Regions from separate parts of the Saccharomonospora cyanea NA-134 genome, predicted to be linked through region 2. Evidence: riboswitches for the same ligand, from Rfam matches in the RefSeq annotation. Region 2 holds a riboswitch; the other holds the start of a gene.
The links. Region 2 has a riboswitch for thiamine pyrophosphate ahead of SACCYDRAFT_RS20265 (thiamine ABC transporter substrate-binding protein). Riboswitches for the same ligand answer to the same signal wherever they lie in the genome.
Positions count from the first base shown of each region.

Region 1: it holds a riboswitch for thiamine pyrophosphate, as region 2 does, so the genes downstream of both, thiO (glycine oxidase ThiO) here and SACCYDRAFT_RS20265 (thiamine ABC transporter substrate-binding protein) in region 2, are expected to answer to the same signal.

Region 1 is NZ_CM001440.1:4,763,820-4,772,730, forward strand. Features, by position in the region: gene SACCYDRAFT_RS22230 (S1C family serine protease) at 1-43, shown strand, start outside; gene thiC (phosphomethylpyrimidine synthase ThiC) at 207-1,847, shown strand; gene thiD (bifunctional hydroxymethylpyrimidine kinase/phosphomethylpyrimidine kinase) at 1,844-2,692, shown strand; gene thiD (bifunctional hydroxymethylpyrimidine kinase/phosphomethylpyrimidine kinase) at 2,817-3,650, shown strand; gene SACCYDRAFT_RS22250 (MarR family winged helix-turn-helix transcriptional regulator) at 3,659-4,108, opposite strand; gene thiG (thiazole synthase) at 4,187-4,993, opposite strand; gene thiS (sulfur carrier protein ThiS) at 4,995-5,195, opposite strand; gene thiO (glycine oxidase ThiO) at 5,173-6,303, opposite strand; TPP riboswitch at 6,299-6,404, opposite strand; gene thiE (thiamine phosphate synthase) at 6,451-7,128, shown strand; gene SACCYDRAFT_RS22275 (hypothetical protein) at 7,137-8,021, opposite strand; gene SACCYDRAFT_RS22280 (GntR family transcriptional regulator) at 8,185-8,911, opposite strand, start outside.
Region 2 is NZ_CM001440.1:4,349,382-4,358,292, forward strand. Features, by position in the region: gene SACCYDRAFT_RS20250 (ABC transporter permease) at 1-107, shown strand, start outside; gene SACCYDRAFT_RS20255 (ABC transporter ATP-binding protein) at 132-1,178, opposite strand; gene SACCYDRAFT_RS20260 (ABC transporter permease) at 1,178-2,821, opposite strand; gene SACCYDRAFT_RS20265 (thiamine ABC transporter substrate-binding protein) at 2,797-3,870, opposite strand; TPP riboswitch at 3,906-4,016, opposite strand; gene SACCYDRAFT_RS20270 (4a-hydroxytetrahydrobiopterin dehydratase) at 4,048-4,338, shown strand; gene SACCYDRAFT_RS20275 (hypothetical protein) at 4,428-4,682, shown strand; gene SACCYDRAFT_RS20280 (hypothetical protein) at 4,759-5,466, shown strand; gene SACCYDRAFT_RS20285 (phosphotransferase) at 5,703-6,902, shown strand; gene SACCYDRAFT_RS20290 (hypothetical protein) at 6,997-7,410, shown strand; gene SACCYDRAFT_RS20295 (response regulator transcription factor) at 7,466-8,131, opposite strand; gene SACCYDRAFT_RS20300 (sensor histidine kinase) at 8,128-8,911, opposite strand, start outside.

The sequences.
Region 1 (8,911 bases), 410 kb from region 2:
GATGGTCGACGTCTTCGCCACCCCCACCGAACTGGTGGGTTGAGTTGCGTCCGCCCTCGTGGCATGGTCGTGAGGACAACTGCGAGAAGTCGCGGGAGCTCGCGCCTTGGCGGGCTGAGAGGGCGGCTGGTGTCCGTTCGGAAGGACCCGGTGCCGCCGACCGCATGAACCTGACCGGGTAATGCCGGCGTAGGGAGTGAGTTTTCTTGGCTGCAGTGCGGCGTGCCGAAGTCAGCCCCAGCATCACCACCGGCCCCATCACCGGATCGCACAAGGTCTACCACGCGACGGCGTCGGGCCTTCACGTTCCGGCTCGGCGGATCGAGCTCTCGAACGGCGAGCACTTCGACGTCTACGACACCTCGGGCCCCTACACGGACCCGGATGCCACTGTGGACGTCCACAAGGGACTACCTCGACTCCGGGAGTCCTGGCTGGAGGGGCGGGAACACAACACCCAGCTCGGCTGGGCGAAGGCCGGGGTCGTCACACCCGAGATGGAGTTCGTGGCGGCCCGCGAGCGGGTCGACCCCGAGTTCGTGCGGGCGGAGGTGGCGCGCGGGCGCGCCGTGATCCCGGCCAACCGCAGGCATCCCGAGTCCGAGCCGATGATCATCGGGAAGAACTTCCTGGTGAAGGTCAACGCCAACCTGGGCAACTCCGCCGTGTGGTCGTCGGTGGAGGAGGAGGTCGACAAGATGGTGTGGGCGACCCGGTGGGGCGCCGACACGATCATGGACCTGTCGACGGGCAAGCGCATTCACGAGACGCGGGAGTGGATCATCCGCAACTCCCCCGTTCCCGTCGGTACCGTGCCCATCTACCAGGCGCTGGAGAAGGTCGGCGGCGAGCCGGAGAAGCTGTCGTGGGAGGTCTACCGCGACACCGTGATCGAGCAGTGCGAGCAGGGTGTCGACTACATGACCGTCCACGCGGGAGTGTTGCTGCGGTACGTGCCGCTGACGGCCGACCGCGTGACGGGCATCGTCTCGCGCGGAGGCTCCATCATGGCGGCGTGGTGCCTCGCCCACCACACCGAATCGTTCCTCTACACGCACTTCGAGGAGCTGTGCGACATCCTGCGCAGCTACGACGTGACGTTCTCGCTGGGCGACGGCCTGCGTCCCGGTTCGATCGCCGACGCGAACGACCGGGCCCAGTTCGCCGAGTTGGAGACCCTCGGCGAACTCACCCACATCGCCCGTGAGCACGACGTGCAGGTGATGATCGAGGGCCCTGGGCACGTGCCCATGCACAAGATCAAGGAGAACGTGGAGCTGGAGGAGAAGCTCTGCGGTGAGGCGCCGTTCTACACCCTCGGCCCGCTGGCCACCGACATCGCGCCCGCCTACGACCACATCACGTCGGCCATCGGGGCCGCCCAGATCGCCTGGCACGGCACCGCGATGCTCTGCTACGTCACGCCGAAGGAACACCTGGGACTGCCGAACCGCGACGACGTGAAGACCGGCGTCATCTCGTACAAGATCGCCGCGCACGCGGCCGATCTCGCCAAGGGGCATCCGTACGCGCAGCAGTGGGACGACGCGCTGTCGAAGGCCCGCTTCGAGTTCCGCTGGAACGACCAGTTCAACCTGTCGCTCGACCCGGACACCGCACGCGCGTTCCACGACGAGACACTTCCGGCCGAACCGGCCAAGACCGCGCACTTCTGCTCCATGTGCGGGCCGAAGTTCTGTTCCATGCGCATCACGCAGGACGTGCGCGCCTACGCCGAGGAGCACGGGCTCACGAGCTCGGAGGCCATCGAGGCGGGACTGCGGGAGAAGTCGCGGGAGTTCGTCGACCGAGGTGCGGCCGTGTACCTGCCGGTGGTGGACCGATGACGGAAACCCCCAAGACCGCGCTCACCGTCGCGGGTTCGGACTCGGGCGGCGGCGCGGGCATCCAGGCGGACCTGCGGACGTTCTTCGCGTGTGGTGTGCACGGGATGACGGCCCTCACGGCGGTCACCGTGCAGAACTCGGTGGGGGTGCACGGGTTCACCGAGATCCCGCCCGACGTGGTGGCCGCGCAGATCGAGGCCGTCGCGGGTGACATGGGCGTGGACGCGGCGAAGACCGGCATGCTCGCCACCGCGGAGATCATCTCGACCGTTTCCTCCACTATGGACGAAGTGGGGATCGGGCGGGAACAGCAGGTCCCGTTGGTCGTTGACCCCGTCGCGGCGTCCATGCACGGTGACCCCCTGCTGCGCGACGAAGCGCTGGAGGCCATCCGCACGGAGCTGCTGCCCAGGGCCACGCTGGTGACTCCCAACCTCGACGAGGTGCGACTGCTGACGGGAATCGACGTCACCGACACGGCGGGCGCACGGGAGGCCGCCGAGGCTCTGCTGGCGTTCGGCCCGCAGTGGGTACTCGTCAAGGGCGGACACCTGAGCGGCAGCCCCCGCTGTGTGGACCTGTTGTCCGACGGAACGCACGTGATGGAGTTCGAGGGACCGCGCTACGACACCCCGCACACCCACGGCGGTGGTGACACGCTGGCCTCGGCCGTCACCGCACATCTCGCCAAGGGGCTCGGCGTGCCCGACGCGGTGTCGGTGGGAAAGAAGTTCATCGAGCGGTGTGTGTCCGAGTCGTACCCGCTCGGCGCGGGAGTCGGCCCGGTGTCGCCGTTCTGGCGGCTCGGGCCGGACCTCCCTTCGCCGGTCCGGCCCGAGCTCTGAGCCGCGTCGACTCGTCCGTGGCGTGGGGTGTTCCCACGCCACGGACGAGGTCGGTCCGCACCGCCCGTGCCGGGGATGGCCGCCCTGACCGAGTGCAGTCCGGTGAGTCGGTGACACTGGAAGGATGAGCGACAAGCGACCCCCATCCGCGCTGACCATCGCCGGTTCCGACTCCGGAGGAGCCGCCGGACTCGAAGCCGACCTACGCACGTTCCTCACCTGCGGAGTACACGGTCTCGTCGCGGTCACGGCGGTCACGGTGCAGAACACGCTCGGTGTGCACGACCGCTCGGACATCCCGGCCCGGATCGTCGCGGGCCAGATCGAGGCCGTCGCCGCCGACATGGGTGTCGACGCGGCCAAGACCGGGATGCTCGCCTCGGCCGAGATCATCGAGGCGGTCGCGGGAGCGTGCGAGCGCGCGGGTATCGGGGGTGCCGAGGGAATCCCGTTCGTCGTCGACCCCGTCGCGGCGTCCATGCACGGCCACCCGCTGTTCGACGACGCCGGGCTCTCCGCGTTGCGTGAGCTGCTCCTCCCGATGGCCACGGTGGTGACCCCGAACCTCGACGAGGTGCGCCTGCTCACCGGCATCGAGGTCACCCGCAGGGAGCAGATGGCCGACGCCGCCGTGGCACTGCGAGACCTCGGGCCCCGGTTCGTGCTCGTGAAGTCCGGTCACCTCACCGACGACCCCGAATGCGTGGACCTGCTGTTCGACGGCACGGTGTTCACCGAACTGCCGGGGCCACGTCACGACACGCCGCACACCCACGGTGCGGGCGACGCGATGGCCTCGGCGCTGACCTCGGGTCTGGCGCGGGGAATGACCGTGCAGGAGGCCGCCAGGTTCGGCAAGTGGTACGTGTCGAACGCCGTCCGCCACTCGTACCCGATGGGCGCGAAGGTCGGTCCGGTGTCCGCGTTCTGGCGGATCGCCGAGGAAGGCGAGGTCTGAAGTCGGCGTCAGTCCCGGGAGCGTTCGTCGTCGCCCAGCAGCGCCTCCAGCGCGGGGACGCACGCGGCGAGAGCCTCCCGGTGTTCGGGGGAGAGCCGGTCGATGCGCTTGCTCAACTCGTGGATGCGGGTCGAGCGCACGTCGGACAGCAGCCGCTCGCCTTCGGTCGTGAGCGCCACCAGCCACGCCCTGCGGTCGGCCGGGTCGGGCTCGCGGTGCACGTAGCCGCTGTCGACGAGCGCCGACACGATGCGCGACATCGTGGCCGCCGCGACGCCCTCCCTCGACGCGAGATCGCCCAATCGCATCCGACCGCACCTGCTGAGCGTGGACATCGCGGAGATCGCCCCGTGCCCGGGTCCCGGCGCACTGGCCTGCCGCAACGACCGGGACAGTCGTCCGATGATGAGGAAAAGTCTGCCGGGTACGTCTGGCGACGACTCGGGCGGCTCGGTCACGTCGGGCTCCTTCGATTCGCGCCTGGCCGGAATTGCCGACCACCTTACGGCGGAAAGCCCGGCGTCCCGAACGGCCCTTCAGCGAGGGGGGCTGGACGCCTGCGCCCAGAACCTCCGCGGGATCCGGCCCGCCTGCCGGGCGAGTCTGCCCGCGAGGACGGCCGACCGCATGGCGTGTGCCATCCGTTCGGGGTCCTGTGCCCTCGTCACCGCCGTCGACAGCAGCACGCCGTCGCAGCCGAGTTCCATCGCCAGCGCCGCGTCGGACGCCGTGCCGATACCCGCGTCGAGGATGATCGGCACCCCGGCCCTGGAAACGATCAACTCGATGTTGTGCGGGTTGCGGATGCCGAGTCCCGTGCCGATGGGCGAACCCAGCGGCATCACGGCGGCGCACCCGGCCTCCTCCAGCCGCAGCGCCAGCACGGGGTCGTCGTTGGTGTAGGCCAGCACGGTGAACCCGTCGGCGACCAGGCGTTCGGCGGCCTCCAGGGTCTCCACCGGATCCGGCAGCAACGTCCGGTCGTCGGCGTGTACCTCCAGCTTCACCAGGTCGGTGCCGAGCGCCTCGCGCGCGAGCTGCGCGGTGAGCACGGCTTCGGCCGCGTTGCGGCAACCCGCGGTGTTGGGCAGTAACTCGATGCCCAGCCGCCGCAGCAGGTCCAGCACCCCGGAACCGCCCTCGGTGTCGGCCCGCCGCATGGCCACGGTGGTCAGTTCCGTTCCCGACGCGACGAGCGCGCGTTCCAGCACGCTCAGGTTGCTCGCGCCGCCCGTTCCGATGATCAGGCGTGAGGTGAGCTTGTGGTCGTTGATGACAAGCTGGTCACCGCCGTCCTCGCCGGCGACCGCGGCCCTCACGTCAGAGCCGGTGGATGTGCTCATGTCAGCCTCCCTGCACCGCGGTGAGAATCTCCACCCTCGCTCCGTCACCGACCACGGTCTCCGGCCAGTCCCCGCGCCGGACCACCTCCCCGTTCACGGCGACGGCGACTCCCCTGGCGTCTCCGAACACCGTGGCCAGCACCTCGGCGACCGTGCTGCCGTCCGGGAGCTGCCGGCTCTCACCGTTGACGAACACCCGCATCGACGCGCTCCTCACTCGTGTTCCTGTCCGGTCGTGCCTTCTCCGTGCCCTCGGGCGCCGGGCCGCCCGACAGCCAGGCCAGTACGGCGTCGGCCGTGACGGGAGCCAACAACAGGCCGTTGCGGTGATGCCCCGTCGCCGCGTACACGCCGTCGCGGAGCGGCCCCAGATACGGCACGTTGTCGTCACTGCCCGCGCGAAGCCCGGCCGTGGTCTCGCTCAGCTCGTACTCGGTGACGCTCGGGAATACCCGCTCGGCCGCCTCGATCAACTCCCGGACACCACGCGCCCGCACACCGGTGTCGAAACCGGCCTCGTACTGCGTCGCCCCGACCACGAGCGAGGAGTCGTCCCTCGGCACCAGATACACCGGGCGGCCCTCCACAACGGCGCGGACCGTGTGCCGGGGAGGCGGCAACGTCCCCCGGCGCGCGCGCAGCCGCAGGATCTCGCCCTTCAACGGGCGCACGGCCGTCGCGAGCTCGGGATGGAGGCGACCGCTGTACGCGCCCGCGGAGAGCACCACGGCGTCGAACCGGCGCACACCGGACGCCGTGGCGACGGTGTCACCGGTCAGCTTCACGGCGGCCTCCGCGACGAACTCCGCCCCCCGCTCCCGCGCCGCCGACAGCAGCGAGCGCAGTAGCCGGCGGTTGTCGACGAACACGTCCCCCGGCACGAGCAGACCCGACCGCACCGAACCCAGGCCGGGCTCGATCCGCCGCAACTCCCTGCCGGTGACGAGCGTGGCCTGCCTGCCGATCCCGGTGAGGTACCGGGCGAGGATGTCGAGCTGGGCGGCGTCGGCGTGGTCGAAGGCTGCCACGACCGTGCCGTGCGACGACAGCCCGCAGTCGAACCCCTGCGCCCGCAACTCGCCCGCGAAGGCCGGCCAGCGGCGCAGCGACTCCTCCCCCAGTTCCAAAGCGGCCTCCTCGCCCGGCCACGCCTCCGCGACGGGCGCGAGCATCCCGCCCGCCACCCACGAGGCACCGCCACGGGCGGGCCGGGGATCGAACACGGTGACGCGATGGCCGGCGGAGGCCGCCTTCCAGGCCACGGCGAGGCCGATGACACCGGCCCCGACGACCGCGAGGTCTGTACTCACGAACGATCACGCTCCCTGCGCCGGCATGACCCGGATCAGGTTCCACGGTCGGAGCTCTCGCTCCCTCTCAGCCCTTCTTCCGGGCTCCCGTGCGGACGCCTGCCAGCCTACCCCGCGCGGCCCACCCGGCCGTACTACGGTGACGGCATGCCAGGGCTCGACGGTGATCGGATCAGGAAGCGTCTCGACGAGGCACGGCTCTACCTGTGCACGGACGCGCGCACACAGCGTGGCGATCTCGCCGAGTTCGTCGACGCGGCACTCGCGGGTGGCGTGGACATCGTGCAGTTGCGGGACAAGACCGGCGGCGCACCGCTCGAAGCGGCCCAGGAGATCGCGGCGCTGGAGGTCCTCGCCGAGGCCTGCGCCCGCCACGGGGCGCTGCTCGCGGTCAACGACCGCGCCGACGTGGCGCTCGCCGTCGACGCCGACGTGCTGCATCTCGGACAGGACGACCTGCCGGTGCGGGTCGCCCGCCGGATCGTCGGTGAGGAACCCGTGATCGGCCGTTCCACCCACTCGCCGGATCAGGCTCGCGCGGCGGCAACCGAAGCCGGTGTCGACTACTTCTGCGTGGGGCCCTGCTGGCCCACGCCCACCAAACCCGGCAGGCCCGCGCCCGGCCTCGACCTCGTGCGCTCCGTGGCCTCCGAGGTCGAGACCGCGCGACCGTGGTTCGCCATCGGTGGCATCGACCTGCCGCGCCTGGACGACGTACTGGCGGCGGGCGCCCGCCGGGCCGTCGTGGTGCGGGCCATTACCGAGGCCGACGACCCGGCGGCGGCGGCGCGGGCCCTGCGGGAGGGCCTCACGCGCGCGGACTGACCCCCCGGTCACTCCCGCGAGTACGACGGCGCCTGCTCCTCGGCGGGCTCTTCCGAGTGGGTCGGCCGCGCGGGCTCGCTGGGCTGCTCGCTCACCGACGTGCTCTCGCTGGGCCGCGTCGGCTCGGGCGTCTCGGTCCACTCCTCCGGTTCGCCGGTCGGCGCGGTCTCGCTCTCGGGCTCCTCACCGTCCTGGCCTGCCCCGGGCTCGGCGTCCGGCTCCGAGGTCGGCGTGGAGGAAGTGGCCTCGTCGCGCTGCTGCCGCTCGTCGTCCACGTCACCGTCCCGTGGTGACCGGTTTTCGCCGCCGGGACCGGAGTCACCGCGAACGATGCTGCTGAACGTGGTGGCGCCGTCCCCTGACAACGCCTTGCCCGTGACACCCTCGTAGCCGGTCACGACGAGCATGCCGATGACGAACGCCAGCGCGCTCGTGGCCGCCAGCACCGGACCCCTGCGTCGCCACCACTGCCGGCGCGCGCGGCTGTTCTCGGCCGCACCGGACGAGGCCAGCACCCGCGTCCGTTCCATGGCCGCCGCGTACTCGTCCAGCTGCTCCCGCGTGGGAGCCGGGAGGTACACGGTCCGGTCCGGGTCCGGTTGCCCGCCGTGCCGGTCCCTCCTGCCACGGCGCCCCGACACCGCCCGGGCCGCCCGGGCCGCCTTCCTGGTCCGTTCCAGCGACCTCGTGAACAGCTCGCTGCCGACCGTCGTCACCACGCTGAGCAGTCCGGCACCGATCACCGTGCCGTACACGCCCAGTGTCGAGCACAGGAACGCCGCCACCACCGCTGACAGCGCGGCGGCGACGACCTGCGCGGGCGACAGCCCGGACTTCTCCGACTTCTGCGACTCCCGCGTCTCGTCTCCGACCCTCGCCCTGTCGTCGCTCATGCCTCTCGTTCCGCTCGCACTCCCCGACATCCCTCCAACGAGATAATCGTTCGAGCGGCTCCCGGTGTTGCCGGACGTGAGAACAATTACGTCTCGTCCGGGCGCCGAGAGGCGGGGGCGCGCGGGCGGAGTCCGTCTACTGTGGCCCAGAGCGACGGAGTGGTCACGGACGGGTCAGCGTCGTGATGAACTTGTAGCGGTCGCCCCGGTAGATCGAGCGCACGTACTCGACCGGCTTGCCGTCGGAGGCGAACGTCTGCCGCGACAACAGCAACACCGGCATACCGACGTCGGCGCCGAGCAGGTCCGCCTCCTGCGGCCCGGCGAGCGACGTCTCGATGGTCTCCTCCGCCCGGTCCAGCTGCACGCCGTAGCGGTCGCGCAACGCCTCGTACAGCGAGCCGCCCGACGCGACGTGCTTACGCAACCCACGGAACCGTGACGACGGCAGGTGCGTGGTCTCCAGGGCCATGGGCTCGTCGTCGGCGAGCCGGAGCCTGCGCAACCGCAACACCTTGGCGCCGGTGCGGATGCCGAGCAACCTCGGCAACTCGCCCTCGGCCGGGATCTCGTCGATCTCCAACACCCGCGACGACGGTTCCCTGCCCTGCGCGCGGATGTCCTCGGTGTAGGAGGACAACTCCAACCGCTGGGCCAGTTTGGGTTCCGCGGCGAACGTGCCCTTGCCCTGCACCCGGTGCAGCCGGCCCTCCGCCGTCAGATCGGCGAGCGCCTGCCGGACCGTGGTCCTGGAGACGGTGAACTCCGTCGCCAGGGCCCGCTCCGTCGGAATGGCCGATCCGGCGGGCAGGGACTCCAACAAGTCGAGCAGGTGTTGTTTGAGCGCCCAGTACTTCGGCTCCCGGTGCGCTCGCGTGCCGGAAAGCGTC
Region 2 (8,911 bases):
ACCCGATGCCTCTCGACGCGCTCGGAGAAGGAGTCGTCCGCGCGGGTTGCTACATCGCGATCGCGATGTCGCTGGCGGCAGCTCGCATCCTCACCAAGGACAGCTGAACTCCCCGACTGCCGACTGTCGCGTCACAGCCCCACGGTGGCGATGCCGTCCGCGTCCAAGGTCAACACCACCTGGTCGCCGGGTACCGCCCTGCTGGTCATCGCCGCGACCGCCGCCACGTGCGGTGCATCGCCGTCCGGGCGCACCGACAACCGGACGTGATCACGCCGATGCACGCGGGAAAGCACTTCGGCGCGCAGCCCGTCGGCGGGGTGAGTGGTGCCCGAGGCCCGGTCGAGCTCCACAGCCCGCACCGCGTTGGGCCGCAGGCCCACCAGCACATCACCGGTCCCCGCCCAGGGCAGTGACACCTCGCCCAGCGCGCACCGAAGTCGGCCACGCTCTGTCCGGCCACGCAAGAACGTCGCCACACCGAGGAACCGCGCGATCCTCTCGTCGACGGGCCTGCGCCACACGTCGAGGACATCACCGACCTGCCGGATCACGCCGTCGTCGAGCACCGCGATCCGGTCGGCGAGGGTGAACGCCTCCTCCTGGTCGTGCGTGACGAGGAGCGTCGTCGTCTTCGTCCGCCGCAACAACTCGGTCACCTCGATCGCAAGCTGTTCGCGCAGTTCCGCGTCGAGGCCGGACAACGGTTCGTCGAGCAGCAGCAACCGAGGCTGCGGCGCCAACGCCCTCGCGAGCGCCACCCGCTGAGCCTCCCCGCCGGAAAGCGCAGTGATCTTGCGCCGCTCGTACCCGGCGAGACCGACGAGGTCGAGCAGAGCGCGAACCCGTTCGTCCCGGGCCGCCCGGTCCATGCCCCGCATCCGCAGGCCGAACGCGATGTTGCCCGCCACGTCACGGTGCGGGAAGAGCTGGCCGTCCTGGAACACCAGCCCGAAGTTCCGGCGGTGGACAGGCACCCCGGAGAGGTCGTCACCGTCCCAGCACACCCGGCCGGTGGCGGCGGGCTCCAGTCCCGCGATCGTCCGCAGTAGCGTCGACTTGCCCGAGCCCGAGGGGCCGAGCAACGCCAGCACCTCGCCGTCCGCGATCTCGAGGTCGGCGTCACGCACCGCCTCCACGTCGCCGTAACGAACCGAAACACCGGTGACCGTCAACATCAGAACTCTCCCAGTCGCGCGTGTGGCGCACGCACGCTCTCGATCAAAGCCGCGACGATCACTGTCACCACCATGAGCAAAACACAGCCCGCGTACGCCATCAGGTGGTTCAGGTCCCCGGGCCGGTTGATCAGGTCCGCGACGGCGACCGGCAGGGTGGGCGCGTCGGGCCGGGCGAGGAAACTGGTCGCACCGAACTCCCCGAGCGCGACGACATACCCGAACGCCGCTGCCGCGACCAACGACCGTGCGACGAGGGGAAGATCCACCTCTCGCCACACCCGCGTCGGGCTCGCGCCCAGGGTCGCCGCGGCCTGCCGCAACCGCTCGTCCACCGAACGCAGCACCGGCAGGATCAGCCGCACCACCATGGGGATGATCACCAGGGCTTGAGCGAACGGAACCAGCAGCGGCGACGTACGAAGGTCCCACGGCAGGTCGCCCAGCGTCACCAAGTAGCCGAACCCGACGGTCACCGCCGATACCCCGAGCGGCAGCATCAACGCGGCGTCCGTGACTTCTCCCGCCGTCCTCGCGGCCCGGCTCGGCGAGCGGCGCAGCACCACGACCGTGACGGCCGCCAGCACTCCCACCACGAGTGCGAGCATCGTGGCGTCGGACGCGGTGCGTAGCGAGTTCAGCGCAGCGTCCCATCCGGTGACGTTCAACGCGCCGTCCTGCCCGACCCCGGAGAGCGCTCGGTAACCGTCGAGGGTCCAGCCGTGCCGTCCCGACACCGAGCGCACGAGCAGCGCGACGATGGGGGTCAGCAGCAACCCGAGCACCCCCAGGGCGACGGCCACCACTGCCCACTCGCCACCCTCGGGCCTGCGAGCCGAGTGCCGCGCCGAGCGAAGCTGTACCGCCGTCTCGTTGCGGCGACGAGCCAGCGCGCCGACTGCCAGTGCGGCGACGACAGCGGCGAGCTGCACCAACGAGAGCGCCGCCGCACCGGAGAGATCCAGCAGGTTCACCGTGCGCAGGTAGATCTCGGTCTCCAGGGTGCGGTACCGGTTGCCGCCCAGCATCAGCACCACACCGAAACTCGTGGCGCAGAACAGGAACACCACGGCCGCGGACGCCGACACCGCGGGCAGCAGAGCGGGCAACGTCACCGTGCGGAACGCCCGGAAGCGCGACGCGCCGAGTGATCGTGCCGCGTCCTCGACCCGCCGATCGAGGTGCGCCCACAGCCCACCGACGGTGCGGGCGACGACGGCGACGTTGAAGAACGCGTTGGCGACGATGATGCTGAGCACGCCACCGTCGGGCCACAGCGCCCGGAACGCCAACCCCACGACCACGGTCGGCAGCACGAACGGCACCAGCACGAGCGTGCGCACCACCGCGATCCCGGGAAGCCTGACCCTGGCGAACACGAACGCCAGGGGGAACCCGGCGAGCAGCGCGACCGCGGTGGCGCCCAGGGCCTGCACCACGGTGAAGGCGGCGAGCCGCCACGTCGACGCCTCGGCCAGGGTCTCGGCGACTCCGCCATCGGTGAACCCGAGGCGGATGATCGCCACGACCGGCCAGACGAAGAACAGCCCGAGGAACGCGACGGGCAGGACACCCAGCGCGCCGACCGCCGCCGCCCGGCGCACGCCGGGAAGGGACGTCAGCCCTCCAGCAGCCCGCGCCATTCCTCGATCCACTGCTCTCGGTTGGCCTGCACCTGCTCACCGGGCAGCGAGATGGGCTCGCGGGGCAGCGGTGCGGCCTGCGCCCACCCTTCGGGCAGAGCGACACCCTCCCGCGTCGGGTAGACGTACATGTTGTTCGCGACGGTCGACTGGAACTCGTGCGACAGCAAGAAGTCGATCACCTTGCCCGCCTCGTCCGGATGGCGTGTGCCCTCCAGTACACCGGCGTACTCGACCTGCCGGTAGCAGGTGTCGAGCAACGCCTTGGTGCGCGGCGTGCCGTCCTCGGCGACCTCAGCGGCGGGGGACGATGCGTACGACAGCACGATCGGCCGGTCACCCTCGCCGGACGAGCCGGAGAAGTCCTGGGTGTAGGCCTCGGTCCAGCCGCTGACGACCTTCACCCCGTTCTCCTCGAGGTCACGCCAGTAGTCGCGCCAGCCGTCCTCGCCGTACGTCGACACGGTGGCGAACAGGAAGGCCAGTCCGGGCGACGACGTGGCAGGACTCGGCACCACGAACAGGTCCTTGTACTCCGGGTCGGTCAGGTCGTCGAGGCTGGTCGGCTCGGGCACGCCCTCGGAAGCGAACCACTCGGTGTCGATGTTGACGCAGACGTCACCGACGTCCACGGCCGACAACCGCTGCTGGGGGTCGACGGCGTAGCGCTGCGGGCCCCGGTCCGCCTCGGGTGAGGTGTACGGCTGGAAGACACCCTCGTCGAGTGCGCGGGAGGCGAACGTCGAGTCGATGCCGTACGCGACGTCTGCGATGGGGTTGTCCTTGGTGAGCACGAGTTTGTTGGTGAGTTCCCCGGCGTCGCCTTCCTTGCGGATCTCGATGCGGACGCCTGCGCGCTGCTCGAAGGCGTCCACCACCTCCTGGGGAACGGCCCACGACTGGTGTGTCACCAGGGTGACCGTCACCGGCCCTGTCGCCGGTTCGTCCTCAGCGCCGATGACCGTGCACCCGGCCGTCAGTGCGCAGGCCGAGAGCAGCGCGATCGTCGCGCGCATCGACGTTGACCACTGGCCCGACCTCTGGCCCATTCAGCCTCCTCGCCGTGGCCGCGCAGGAAGCCGTTGTACACCGTTGTACACCTTCCTGCGTCGGCATGATCCGAATCAGGTGCGGACGGTCGTGGGCCGCGTGCCCACCTCTCAGCCCGGCGCGCCGGACTCCCGTGGCAGCGTGCAGCGTACCCGGCGGCGTACCAGGATGAGCCCATGACGGAGCTACTGAGTGAGCAAGGCATCGCCGAGGCCCTGCGCGGGCTGCCGGAATGGCGGCGCGTGGGGGACGCGATAGAGCGCAGTGCCGAGCTGGCGGGCTTTCCCGAAGCGATCGAAGTGGTGAACCGGGTCGCCGAGCGCGCCGAGTCGGCGAACCACCATCCGGACATCGATATCCGTTGGCGGACGGTGACTTTCCGCCTCAGCACCCACTCCCATGGCGGCATCACGGAGAAGGACATCGCACTCGCGGGTGAGATCGACGGGGTGATCCCGAGCGTGTGATTCCCGCCGTTTCGGGCAACTCTCGTGCGAACGCCGAACGTTAGGCGTGGTGAGTACCAGATCGCCTGGAACACCGAGGGGAGTGCGTGATGATCCGCATCGTCCGGCGTGCGCCGTTCGCGTCGGCGCTGGCTCTGTTGATGGTTTTGCTGGTGGGCGCGGTACAACCCGCGATGGCGGAGCCTGCGGATACGGAGCAACCTCCCGAGAGCGCGCCGACCGCTCCGGCCGACGGGACCGTCCAGGCTCTCGTCGTCGGTGGGTCGGCGTTCGCGTTGATGGTCGCCGCCGGGGCTGCCGTGTTGTTCTACACGGCGCGACGGCGACAAGATGACCCGCTGTGACGTTGCGGTTACCCTCAGGGGCCGAACCGCGGTGTGGAAGGTCCCACCGTGGACCTTTCACACCGAGGGGGCAGCGATGTTCTCGCAGCGTGGCGTGGTGACAGTGGTGGCACCGTTGGTGGCACTCGTGCTGGGGTTGTCGGGCTGTTCGGGCGGCTCCGACACCCCGCGCGGGGAGGCGGCTCAGGCGGGCGGTTCGCAGTCCCTGGCCGCCGACGAGCAGGCGGTGCGTGACACGTTCGAGCGATATCGAGCTGCGTTACGGAAACAGGACGGCGCGGCGGTGGCCGCGCTGGTCACCGAGGGGACGCGCGGCTACTACGACGACCTAGCCAGGTTGACCGCGACAGCAGGCCCCGAGGAGATCGGAGCTCGAGGCGTGACCGAGCGGATGAACGTCGCCCTGCTGCGGCACCAACTCGCGCCCGAGAAGGCCGCGGGCATGGACGGCAGAGCGCTGCTGGGCTTCGCCGTACGGAAAGGGCTCGTCGACAAGTCGGCGGCGGAGGGCCTCGAACTCGGTGAGATCACCGTGACCGGGGACACCGCGGTCGCATCGGTGGCCTCCCCCGGAAAGCGAAACGGCCCCGAGCTCGCCCCACGCACCTTCGTGAAGGAGGCGGGCGGGTGGCGAGTCGATCTCCTCCCCGCCATCGAGGCCAACGACAAGTCGCTCGCCGAGCTGGCGAAGAAGCACGGCATGACCGAGGACGCCGTGATCTTCAAGCTCGTCTCAGCGGCCACCGGGACGCCGGTCGACGCGTCGGTTTTCGCCCGGCCGTAACGAACCGGGTGATCAACGCGGTGAAGCGGGTGTCGAGGCACATCGGAGGGACCGCCATGCACCGGAACGCACCCGCGCTCACGCCGACCCAACGCGCCTGGATCTCAGTCCTCGCCACCGCGATCACCTTGCTGTTGGTCCTCGCGCTGGGTGCTCTCGGATGATCACGCCTTCGATGAGAGGACTCTCATCGAAGGCTCATCGCAGGCCCACGGGCGTGTTCCATGCTCGGGCGAATGACCGCGACCTCAGCTCCCGCCCACGTCCGTGACCTGAACATCCTGCTCGGTGAGTCCGCGAGGGATCTCGTCCACGCCGTCGTCGACGCCACCACGGACGACGTCGGCGGGGTGAACTCGGTGCGGCCCACGTCGGTGACCGTGCGGCCGTCCGGTGACACACTCGTCCGCTACGCCGTCGAGGTCCGGCGGCGTGACACGACCGTCGTGCGGGAGACGCTCGTCGCCGCGACCGGATCTCTCGTGCCCCGGGGCGCTGCCATCGTGGCGGGTGACCTCGACGGTGAGTCGGTCGAGGTGGGGCTGTGGCGGTGGCCGCACGATCCCGCCCTGCCCGGGCTGTCGCACGTCGTCGACCGCGACCGGCTGGGGGCGTTGCTGGCGCGGGCAGGCGTGTCACCGGAGCACCCACCGACCGTGCGCGTGCAGTCGTACCGACCCGGGCGCCGCGCGGTGCTGGCCATCACCGCGGGCTCGGACCGGCTGTTCGCCAAGGTCGTTCCTCCCTCGGAGCTGCCGGGGCTGCGCAGGCGGCATGAGCTGCTCGCATCCTGTCTCCCGGTGCCACGGCTCCTTGTCACCACCGACGACGGGCTGGCGTTCATGCCCGCCCTGCCGGGAACCTCGGGGCGCGCCGCGCTGCGCCAGGGGCACCGACTACCCACCCCGGAAGCCCTGGAAGACCTTCTCGACCGCCTTCCGCCTGCCCTCACCACCATGCCGGCCAGATCGGACCATCGGCGGCGTGCCCGCCACTACGGGGCCGTACTCGCTCTCACCGTGCCTGAGGAACGCGACAGGGTCACCGCGCTCGCCGGCATGATCACCGAGGCCGACGCCGGGGAGCACCCTGTGGTGCCCGTGCACGGCGACTTCTACGAGCACCAGCTCCTGACCAGCGCGGGTGCGGTGACGGGGTTGCTCGACATCGACACGGCGGGCCCGGGAGAGAGGCTCGACGACTGGGCGAACCTCCTGGCGCATCTCGCGGTCACCGAAACCCCGCGGGCTCGCGACTGGGAACGGGAAATCCTGCGGCACGTCCACGAACACTTCCACCCGAAGCAGCTGCGCCCGCGGGTCGCGTCGACCGTGCTGGGCCTCGCCACGGGACCGTTCCGGACGCAGCGGCCCGACTGGATGGCGCGTACCCGGCAGCGCATCGACCTGGCCGAGCGCTGGCTCGACCGTCCATGAGAACCCCCTCATCCGGCTCTCCGGGTTTTCTCACTCCGGGCCGGAATTCTGGGTCACGTCGGAAACGAACACCTGCTTCGAAAGGAACACGACAATGGCCGCACGCCCCAACTGGAAGATCCTGACCGTCGGCGCCGCTCTCGCGGGTCTGGGCATCACGGGTACCGGAATCGCGCTGGCCGACGGCGGCGGTGCCGATTCGTCGCAGATCCGGCCGATCGAGGTCACCGCCGCTCAGTCGGCTCCCGCCCCGAACGCCGGCGACGACGCCGACGACCGGGCGGAGGGCAAGGCCGGTGCGGCCGGGCAGCACAACCTCGACGACACCCCGGACAACACCCCCGACAACACGCCCGACGGTGCCGACAACACGCCCGAGGACAACACGCCGGACAACACGCCGGACGACGCGGACGACAACACCCCCGACAACACACCGGACGACACACCGGACGACACACCGGACGACGCGGACGACGCGGACGACAACACTCCGGACAACGACTGATCCGGCCGCTACCGGTCTGCCGGGCTCACTCCCGAGCCCGGCAGGCACCGCGGTCTCAGTCGCGTTCCTCCAGCCGGTAGCCCATCCCCCGGACCGTGGTGATCCGGTCGGCCCCGAGCTTGCGACGCAGATAGCGGACGTAGACGTCGACGACGTTGGACCCGGGGTCGAAGTCGTAACCCCAGACCCGGCTGAGCAACTGTTCCCGTGACAGCACCTGGCCGGGATGCCGCAGGAACGTCTCGGCGAGCGCGAACTCCCGAGCCGACAGGTCGACCGTGTCGGTGCCCACGTGGGCACGTCGCGTCCGCAGGTCGAGTTGCAGCCCGCCGTAGGACAGCACGGTCGGCTCGGTCGCCCGGTCGGACACCAACCGAAGCCGCACCCGAGCCAGCAGTTCCTCGAAACGGAACGGCTTGGGCATGTAGTCGTCCGCGCCGCCCTCCAGGCCCGCCACCGTGTCCTGCACGGAGTCCCGTGCCGTCAGGATGATCACGGGGATCGGGCAGCGTTCCGAGCGCAGCTTGCGCAGCACGGTGAACCCGTCCATGCCCGGCAACCCGATGTCGAGCACCATGAGGTCGAACGAACCCGTGAGCGCGTACTCGTACGCGGCGGGGCCGTCCTCGACCACCGTGACCGTGAAACCGTTGGCGGTGAGTCCCTTGTTGACGAACGCGGCGATACGAGGCTCGTCCTCCGCGACCAGGATCCGGCTCATCGTCCTCCCTCGGTGTGCCTGCCGGGGTGTGGCGGCGCGGCCACGACGGGAACCTCCACCGTGAAGGTCGCACCCCGCCCCGGTTCGCTGTCCAACGTGACCCGTCCGCCGTGGGACGTGGCGATCGCCCGCACGATCGACAGGCCCAGTCCCGCGCCCTCGGATCGCCGGCCCGAACCACCGCGCGCGAACCGTTCGAAGATGCGCTCGCGGTCCTCCTCGGCGATTCCGGGGCCGGAGTCCGTGACCTGGAAGCGGACGACGTCGTCATCGCGGTGAGAGGCGAGCGCGATACGGCCGCCCTCGGGGGTGTACCTGGCCGCGTTGTCCGCGAGCGCCACGACAGCCTGTGTGATGCGCTGGGGATCGAGCACCGCCGGGGTGTCGGCGACGTGGTCGAGTGCCCAGTCCCGCTCGCCGAGGCCGGTGATCTTGTCGAAGATCGCTTCGGTGAGAGCGGCGACGTCGGTGGGCTCGGCGTGCAGGAACTCCGGCTGTTCCGACCGCGCGAGCAGCAGCAGGTCGGACACCATGCGGTTCATGCGCACCAGTTCGTCCTCCACGAGCGCCACGGTGTCCCTGACGTCCTCGGGATCGGCGGGATCGAGGACTTCCAGGTGTCCCCTGACGATGGTGATCGGAGTCCGAAGCTCGTGCCCGGCGTCGTCGACGAACCGGCGTTGCGCGGCCACGCCGTTCTCCACGCGGTCGAGCATGGCGTTCACCGTGTCGACGAGTTCCCCGATCTCGTCGCCGGGGCGGCTCGACGGTTGCGGGATG